One region of the Streptomyces sp. NPDC003697 genome, then DNA from elsewhere that is predicted to be linked to it. Evidence: riboswitches for the same ligand, from Rfam matches in the RefSeq annotation. Region 1 holds a riboswitch; the other holds the start of a gene.
What was found. Region 1 has a riboswitch for cyclic di-AMP ahead of ACWDNY_RS19250 (C40 family peptidase). Riboswitches for the same ligand answer to the same signal wherever they lie in the genome.
Positions count from the first base shown of each region.

Region 2: linked by a shared signal. The riboswitch ahead of ACWDNY_RS06435 (M23 family metallopeptidase) and the one ahead of ACWDNY_RS19250 (C40 family peptidase) in region 1 are both predicted to bind cyclic di-AMP.

Region 1 is NZ_JBSFNN010000046.1:20,933-25,568, reverse strand. It holds gene ACWDNY_RS19265 (DUF397 domain-containing protein) at 20-247, opposite strand; gene ACWDNY_RS19260 (helix-turn-helix domain-containing protein) at 257-1,123, opposite strand; gene ACWDNY_RS19255 (ATP-binding protein) at 1,336-1,794, shown strand; gene ACWDNY_RS19250 (C40 family peptidase) at 2,351-2,824, opposite strand; cyclic di-AMP (ydaO/yuaA leader) riboswitch at 2,828-3,009, opposite strand; gene ACWDNY_RS19245 (hypothetical protein) at 4,057-4,242, shown strand; gene ACWDNY_RS19240 (MauE/DoxX family redox-associated membrane protein) at 4,391-4,636, shown strand, end outside.
Region 2 is NZ_JBSFNN010000010.1:46,200-50,835, forward strand. It holds gene ACWDNY_RS06425 (M16 family metallopeptidase) at 1-179, shown strand, start outside; gene ACWDNY_RS06430 (M16 family metallopeptidase) at 176-1,564, shown strand; cyclic di-AMP (ydaO/yuaA leader) riboswitch at 1,789-1,950, shown strand; gene ACWDNY_RS06435 (M23 family metallopeptidase) at 1,963-2,721, shown strand; gene ACWDNY_RS06440 (GntR family transcriptional regulator) at 2,945-3,640, shown strand; gene ACWDNY_RS06445 (HPr family phosphocarrier protein) at 3,953-4,234, opposite strand; gene ACWDNY_RS06450 (bifunctional acetate--CoA ligase family protein/GNAT family N-acetyltransferase) at 4,415-4,636, shown strand, end outside.

The DNA.
Region 1 (4,636 bases):
CCGGTCCCGGCCGGGAGCGTCACCGGAACGAGGTGAGGAACCCCGCCCAGCTGCCGGGGGAGAAGAGCAGCACGGGCCCGGCCGGGTCCTTGGAGTCGCGCACGGCGAGCCGGCCGGCCGCGGGACCGGAGAGCGGTGCGGCCGTCTCGACGCAGTTGTTGGCTCCTGTGCTGTAGCTGCTGCGCAGCCATCGCACGCCGTGCAGATCGTCACTGGAAGGTACGGTGCGAGGCAGAGCAGCGGACATGGTGCCTCCTTACGCGGATGCCTCGTGGGCTGTCGCGGCGATGAAATCCAACGATTCCTCGGGGGAAAGAGCGTGCTCCTGAAGGGAGTTGAAGGCTTCCGAGTAAGCCTCTACGTCTTCTTTCCGGTCGAGATGCGCGCTACTCGTCAAGTGGTCGAGAACCACCACGTCGAGATCAGAAGTGCTCAGAAATGAAAAGATGACAAAAGGGCCGGTGACGCCGATGTGGGCTCCGGCCGAGAACGGCAGCACCTGAAGCGTCACCTGGGGCAGACGGGCCGCCTCCACCAACCGTTCCAGCTGTCGCGCCATGACGCCCGGCCCGCCGACCTGCCGCCGCAGCACCGCCTCGTCGAGCACCGCGCTCAGCTCCAGCGGCGGCCGCGCCCGCAGTACGTCCTGCCGGGCCAGCCGCACCTCCACCAGCGCGTCCAGCTGATCCTCGTCGAGGCCCTCCACCGCGGCACGGGTCACGGCGCGGGCGTACCCGGGCGTCTGCAGCAGACCGGGCACGACCGAGGTCTCCAGCGTGCGCATGCCGCCGGCCTGGGACTCCAGGCTGATGAAGTCCCGGTAGGTCGGCGGCAGGACACCTCGGTAGGCATGCCACCAGTGGTGCCGGCCGGCGCCGTCGTGCGAGCCCGCCAGCACCATCAGCAGCTCACGCAACTGGGCGTCCTCGACCGCGTAGGCGTCCAGGAGCAGGCGCACGTCGGCCGGTTTGACGCCGCTCGCGCCGGTCTCGATCCGGCTGACCTTCGACTGGTGCCAGCCCACCAGGCCGGCCGCCTCGCCGCTCGTCAGGCCGGCGGCGGTGCGGAGGGCGCGAAGTTCGGCGCCCAGCTTCCGGCGGCGTACCGCGGGACCGTACTGCATGGGCTACTCCCTATCCCCTCCGCGCCGCCCGAATACGGTCTGCCGTCGCAGAGTTCACCGCTTCGAGCGACAGATATATGCAGATCTTGGTGGATCGCCGTCGCGGGCGACGCGGTGGTGGCAGTCTGACGGCGAAGCACCAGTCCGGGACCGTACTCGAACCAGCCGCTCCGTGTCGGTCTGCGGTCGCGTGGGAAAGGGACGACGTCGCCATGGCAGACCATCTGGAAGCATCCGTCACTCTGCCGAGCGAACCGGTCTCGGTGTCGGCGGCCCGCAGCTTCGTCGCGGACACCCTGACGGAGTGGGGCCTGCCGGCTGAGGCGGACACCGCCGACACGATCCGGCTCATCATCTCGGAGCTGGCCACCAACGCCGTCCAGCACACGCTCGGTCAGTCGCCGACCTTCACGGTCGACCTCCTGCTGGACCGGGACGAGCAACTGCGCATCGGCGTCACCGACAGCCACCCCCGGTTCCCGAAACGACTGCCGGCCGCCGTCCAGCAGGACAACGGGCGGGGCATGGTGATCATCCGGTGGCTGACGGCCGAGTACGGGGGCCGGCTCAGCGTCAGACCCACCCGCGAGGGCGGCAAGACGGTCTGCATCGCGCTGCCCTGGCCGGTGCTCACCCCTCCGGTCACGGCGGCGGGGCAGCCGGAACCCTAGGCTGATTGCGGTGGGCTCGCCGCCGCCGGCGGGCCGGCGGCCCCTCGCGGCGCCGAGCCCGTGGCACCTGGTGCCGGGGCGGGGCCGGCCGTGACACCGGCCGCGGGCGGCCGGAGCCGCGAGGCGCGGCCCGCCGGCCGGGTGGGCCGTAGGCGCCGCGGTGAGCCAGGCCCGGCGCGGCAGCCGCGGGACGCGGGCCCCTGGCCGGCCGGCGTGAGCCGGAAGCGCCGTTCAGGGGCCCGCGCCCGTCGCAACGGCCGCCCGGGGGCGCGTCGGCCGCCCAGCGTGTCGGCCGCAGTGCACCGCCCGGGACCGCGGAAGCCGTGGCGGGCCGCGGCAGCCGGGGCGAGACCCGTGGCAGTCGTGGCGGGGTCACCCAAGGCCGTTTCAGGGGTGGCGCGCCGCCCGGGAGGCGCCGGGCGGCGCGTACCGCTCTACGTCCGGCGGCCGGCGCTCGGGGTCCGCACGGCACCTTCGGCCGGACGTGGGGACGGCGGCCAGGGCACCGCCGCCCGGTCCGGCCGGACCAAGCGTCCCGTCGCCCCTGTCGGCCGGGTCAGCTGACCCGCCCGTACCAGACGCTCTTCGTCCAGATCTTCTGCAGCCGCACCACGTCTCCCGTCTTCGGGGCGTGCCAGATCTTGCCCTTACCCGCGTAGATGCCCACGTGGTAGACGTTCGAGCCCGAGTGGAAGAACACCAGGTCCCCGGCCCGACGGCTCCTCGCGGAGATGTGGCGGCTCCTGTTGTACTGCTGGGCCGCCGTACGGGGGAGCTTCTTGCCCGCCTTCTTGAACGAGTACAGCGTGAGCCCGGAGCAGTCGAAGCGCCGCGGGCCCACGGCCCCCCACTTGTACGGGGAGCCCTTCTTGGACGCCGCGATCTGCAGCGCCTTCGTCGCCGACGTGGCGGCCGCGGCCTCGGACGCGACACCCGGAACCACGATCGAGCCACCCACGGCGGCGATGGTCAGGGCCGAGGCCGTGCCGGCCCGGGCCATCAGCGACGGGACACGATTCAGCGCAGTCATGCGCAACCCTTCGTCAGCCGCCTGTGAAGGATGACCTGTCGGATTCGGGCTGGCGAAGTAGCCCGGCCGCGTTACCGCGGCTTCACCCCAAGGGCTGCTCGGCCCGGCCATGGCATGACCGTTCCGGCGACCCGTCGTGCTTGGGTCCTCCACTCCTGCCGATCCACTTCCGTCGACCGGTCATCCGGGCGGCGGCAGGACTCGGCGTCCGCCCGGACCGCCCCGCCGCTGTGGCGGGGGCTTGTCGTCAGACAGGGATCTTGGCTCACGGATGTCCGAAAAACCCAACTGAACCGAGGATTTGTGTTGTTACTCACCACTCACCCGTTCGGGTGGACACCCCCGGATCGAACACCCGTCACGGCTCGCCGCGAGTCCCGGACCTGCGGCGGAACGTTTCATTGCGTCGGTCGGCCAGGCGTGGCGCGCAACTCGGACAGCCCCCGTGCCGCGACGTATGTCGACCGGAAGGGCGTAGGCCGTTCGGCTTCGTTTCGCGTCGGACCCCTGCCCTTTCGCCCCCGACACCCGGGGAGCGCGTCGATGACACGACGTCAAGCGGGTTGCCAGGGCCGCACGGTGGCCCGCGTCGTGAGCCGCTCGCCGTCCGGCGCACCGTGGCGCCCGCGCCAGGGGCGCGGTCTGCGGCAGTGACCGGAAGCGGGAGAGCCGGGTGGCGCCGGCCTCCCGCCCGGACCCGTTCGGGCGGCCCTGAAGCCCGTGCCCGGCACCCGCCCCGTCCTGCCGTCCGGCGGTGCGGCTCGCTCCGTGCCGGCGTGGCGCGAGCGCCGGATGGGTTCCGGGAGGCGTGTCCCACCGGCGGGCTCGACCGCCTTCCACCGTTCGCGGGTGACCTGGTGCCGCAGCCGGCGCACACGGGACGGCGGGCCTCCCGCCCGGCCTTCCGCCCCCGCGCCACGCCGCGGAGCCCGTCCTGGCACTCCGGGGACCGGAACCGCCCTGTCCCGGATCTGTGGCCGCGTCCGGGACAGAGGTCGCACGACGTCCCCGGACCTGGCCCGGACACCGTCCCGGACAGGCGCGTCATCCCGGACGGTGTCCTGGACGGCCGGACGCTGGCCCCGCCGCACCCTGCGTCCCTAGGCTCCTGGCCGGGCGATGTGAGGCAACTCCCCACGGAACTCCGGGGCGTTCGTGCGTCGGGCACCAGGCGGGTGCTCGCTCTGCGGCTTCACGTCGTCCTCCCTACCGCCTTCCAGAAGGAGGACTGCATGTCCAAGGCACTGGAATCCCTCAGCAGCAGGCTTCTCGGTCTGTTCGTCCCCAAGGTGGAGGCCGCGGCGTCGGCCCAGGCCTGTCAGTGCTTCAACGAGTGCTGGCAGTGCGCGCGCAGCGCGTGCTGCGTCAACACCTACTGCGGCTCCATCAACTGCTGGCGCAGCTGTCCGAGCTGCTGAGGCGCTGACCTGACCTGCAGTGCGGCCGGGGACACCGGTGTCGTGTGCGGCGGGACCGCCGCACACGCCGGCCGTCCGACGACCGTCCGGCGTCCCCGGCCCCTGTTCCGGGGCCGGTTCCCGGCCCGACCCGCAGGAGGTGTCACCCGTGCCCTACGCGGAGTCCGCGGTGCGCGTGCTCATCGCCACCGTCTTCCTCGCCGCTGCCGTCGGCAAGGTGAGAAGCAGACACTCCTTCGCCGCGTTCACCGCGTCCGTGCGCGAGTTGAACGTGCTGCCCCGTGCGGTGACCCGGGCGGCGGCCGTCGCCGTGGTGGCGGCGGAGTGGCTGGTCTGCGCGCTGGTCCTGATGCCGTGGACCCGCCTCGCCGGCGCCGGACTGGCACTCGCCGCC
Region 2 (4,636 bases), on a different contig from region 1:
TCCACCGGGTGCTGGAGGTGACGGCCGAGGAGGTCCGGGAGGTCGCAGAGGCCCGGCTGCGCGCGGACAACCGCGCGGTGCTCGTCTACGAGCCCGTCGCCGGTCAGGGGGACGCCACCGACAACCCGGACGCCGCCGAGGCCCCGGCCACCGACGACACCGAGGAGGCGGCGAAGTGACCGATCTCGCCACGATGGAGTTCCACCCCCGGCCCGAGGCCGGCGAGGCGAAGCCGTGGGCCTTCCCCGCACCCGGGCGCGGCACCCTCGACAACGGCCTGACGGTGCTGCGCTGCGACCGCCCCGGTCAGCAGGTCGTCGCCGTCGAGGTGCTGCTGGACGCACCGCTGGACGCCGAGCCGGCCGGTCTGGACGGCGTCGCGACGATCATGGCGCGCGCCTTCTCCGAGGGCACCGACAAGCACTCCGCCGAGGAGTTCGCCGCCGAGCTGGAGCGGGCCGGCGCCACCCTCGACGCGCACGCCGACCACCCCGGCGTCCGCCTGAGCCTGGAGGTCCCCGCCTCCCGCCTGGCCAAGGGGCTCGGCCTGCTCGCCGACGCGCTCAGGGCCCCGGCGTTCGCCGACAGCGAGGTAGAGCGGCTGGTGCGCAACCGGCTCGACGAGATCCCGCACGAGATGGCCAGCCCCTCCCGCCGCGCCGCGAAGGAGCTGTCCCGGCAGCTCTTCCCGGCCGACTCGCGCATGTCGCGCCCCCGGCAGGGCACCGAGGAGACGGTCCGCGGCATCGACTCCGCGGCCGTCCGCGCCTTCTACGACCGGCATGTCCGCCCCGCCACGGCCACCGCCGTGGTCGTCGGCGACCTCACCGGCGTCGACCTCGACGCGCTGCTCGGCGAGACCCTGGGCGCCTGGACCGGCTCCCCGGCCAAGCCGCGTGCGGTGCCGCCGGTCACCGCCGACGACACCGGCCGCGTGGTGATCGTGGACCGGCCCGGCGCGGTCCAGACCCAGCTGCTCATCGGCCGGATCGGCCCGGACCGGCACGACCGTGTCTGGCCCGCCCAGGTGCTGGGCACGTACTGCCTCGGCGGCACCCTCACCTCCCGCCTGGACCGCGTCCTGCGCGAGGAGAAGGGCTACACCTACGGCGTGCGGGCGTTCGGCCAGGTGCTGCGTTCGGCCCCCGACGGCTCCGGCGCGGCGATGCTCGCGATCAGCGGCAGCGTGGACACGCCGAACACCGGCCCGGCCCTGGACGACCTGTTCACCGTGCTGCGCAGGCTCGCCGCCGAGGGCCTCACCGACGCCGAGCGCGACACCGCCGTGCAGAACCTGGTCGGGGTGGCGCCGTTGAAGTACGAGACCGCGGCCGCCGTGGCGAGCACGCTCGCCGACCAGGTCGAGCAGCACCTGCCCGACGACTACCAGGCGGCGCTGTACCGGCAGCTCACGGCCACGGGCACGGTGGAGGCCACCGCGGCCGTCGTCAACGCCTTCCCGGTGGACCGCCTGGTGACGGTCCTGGTCGGTGACGCGGCGCAGATCAAGGCGCCCGTCGAGGACCTCGGCATCGGCCGGGTCGAGGTGGTGACGGCCGAGTAGCGGCCCGTCCCCCGGCCCCCGGCCGGCCGGGGGAGCGGCACGCATGCGGGAGCCCTGGTGACCGGAGTGTCACCAGGGCTCCCTGTTGTCCGAATTGAGGGAGAGACTGCCTGTCTGCCCTGTGGCGTGCGCTACAAAACCTTGCTTCCGTTTGGGAATTGAATCCGGGCCCGATTAGCGTCATGCCGGCTGTCCGTCAGGCAGTGCGCCGCGCCCGCGGCACCGGACAGTCATCGCCGAGTCCCCGTACGGCGCGAGCCAGGGGAGCCGGGGACCCACCGTCCCTGGGGTGAATCGGACGCCCGCGCCTCGTGCGAGGGGGCCCGTAGGAGACCTTCCTGCTCCGAACCCGTCAGCTAACCCGGTAGGCGAGAGGGAAGGAAAGGACCAGCCTGTCCATGGCGTTCAGCCGTGCCACCGGCAAGCACCGCCGGCCGAGCCGGGTACACCGCACCACCGCCCGCGCGGCCGGTGTCGCGGCCCTCACCACCACCGGCGTCCTCGGCGGTCTCGCCGCCGCTCCGGCGATGGCGGCTCAGACCCCCAGCCCCGAGGACACGGGCCTCACCCCTGTGGTCACCATCGGCGACTCCGTCGCCGCGCAGATCGACGCCCAGGCCGCCGCCCAGCACCAGGCGGCCGAGGAGAAGGCGGCCGAGGAGGCCGCCCGCCGGCAGGCCGCCGAAGTGGCGAAGAAGGAACGCGAGGCGAAGGAGCGGGCCGCCCGGGAGGCCGAGCGTCGGCGCCTGAACATGTTCGTCCTGCCGATCTCCGGCTCGTACGTCTCCACCGGCTACAAGACCGGCGGCACCCTGTGGTCGTCCGGTTCGCACACCGGCATCGACTTCCACGCCGCGAGCGGCACCACGGTGCACGCGGCCGGCGCCGGCACCGTCGTCGAGACCGGCTGGGGCGGCGCGTACGGCAACCAGGTCGTGATCAGGATGGCCGACGGCATGTACACCCAGTACGGCCACCTGTCGTCGATCGGTGTCTCGGTGGGCCAGCGGGTCACCCCCGGCCAGCAGATCGGCGTCTCCGGCGCGACCGGCAACGTCACGGGACCGCATCTGCACTTCGAGGCCCGCACCAGCCCGGAGTACGGCTCCGACGTCGACCCCGTGGCCTACCTGCGCAAGCACGGCCTCGACGTCTGACCCGCGCGGACTTCGCGAAAGCCCCGGCCACCCAGCCGGGGCTTTCGGCGTTTTCCCAACGCCTGGGCAATGGGCGCCCGGACTCGCGGGCGCCCGGGCGCGCCCGTGTCCAAAAGAATACGCATGGATTCCGCTGCGCCGTCGGACATTGCGGCCCCTTGCCATAGAGTCACGGAAAACGTGTACAGCGTCACCGTTCACGGGAATCGAGGCGGAGGTCGTCATGCGCATTCCGGCGCACTCGGTGTGCACCGCGATCCGGGACGATATCGTCGCCGGCGTCCACCGGCCCGGAGGCCGGCTCACAGAGGAGGTCCTGGCGCGCCGGTACGGCGTCTCCCGGGTCCCCGTGCGTGAGGCCCTGCGCACGCTGGAGGCGGAGGGGTTCGTGGTGACCCGGCGGCACGCGGGTGCGTGCGTCGCCAAGCCGACCGAGCGGGAGGCGGCGGACCTGCTGGAGATGCGCGCGCTGCTGGAGCCGCTGTGCGCAGCGCGGGCGGCGCAGCGGCGCACACGGGCTCACCTGAAGGTGCTGCACGGCCTGGTCGGACTCGGGCAGGAACGGGCAGGCCGGGGCAGCCGGGAGGAGCTGCGCCCGCTGGGCGGCTGGTTCCACGAGACGCTCGCCCGGGCCTGCGGCAGTCCCGCGCTGACGTCGGCGCTGACCCAGCTGCGGTACAAGACCGCCTGGATGTACACGGTGCGGGCGCCGGCCGATCCGGTGGAGTCCTGGGCGCAGCACGGCGCCATCGTGGACGCCATCGCCCGCGGCGATGCGGAGCGGGCCCGGGCGCTCACCGCCCTGCACGCCGAGCGCGCGGCCGCCGCGCACCGGCTGCGCGTCCCCGCGCTGCCTGACGGCGCCGTCCCCGAGAGCACTTCGCAACGCCCCGTCTACATACCGGGCCCCCGTGATTAACACGAGGGGCGTATACAGGGAGCGGAGAAACGGGGGAAGGCGAATTCGGTGGGACGGCATTCCAGGCCCTTTTCTTGCCTGTCCGCGTATTCGCCGCGGCGTGCCGTACGGAATGACCGGCGAAGAATTCCGATACCCGATGAGGGGTGTCCGGCGAAGAGATCCCGGCGTCCGACGTGGGACGCCTGACCTCTACACGGAATCCCCGGGGAAATACGCCGCTTCCCCTACCGCACCGCGCCGCGGAACGACGTGGCCGCGCCGCCCGTGGACGGGGCGAGGCGGCCTCACCGCTGGAACGGGCCGGTGCGGTCAGACGGTCTCGGGGAGTTCCTCGAGGCCCTCGGTCACCAGCTTGGCCAGCCGGTCGAGCGCGGCGTCCGCGCCCTCGGCGTCGGATGCGAGGACGATCTCCTCGCCGCCCTCGGCGCCGAGGCTGAGCACGGCCAGCATGGAGGCCGCGTTGACAGGCGTGCCGTCGGCCTTGGCGATCGTCACGGGGACGCCCGTGGCCGTGGCGGCCCTGACGAAGATGGAGGCGGGGCGGGCGTGGAGGCCCTCGGCCCAGCCGATGTTGACGCGGCGCTCAGCCATGTGATGCTGCCCTTCAGGTGGTCCAGGGTTGTCTAGACCAGTTTCCCACATGCGGGGGCGTGGGCCGTGAGCGGCCGGTGCCCGCCCACGGGCGGCGCCGTACGCGGCCCCGGCCGGCGTCCGCCTTCCCCAGAAGACTGCCTCGCCGCGCCGTCCGATGCGAGCCTTACGCTGGGGCTCATGCAGACCTCGCCGGACCGGCACGCCTACCCCGCCCACTGGGAGGCCGACGTGGTGCTGCGCGACGGCGGCACCGCGCGCATCCGCCCCATCACCGTCGACGACGCCGACCGCCTGGTCAGCTTCTACGAGCAGGTCTCGGACGAGTCGAAGTACTACCGCTTCTTCGCGCCCTACCCGCGCCTGTCCGCCAAGGACGTCCACCGCTTCACGCACCACGAC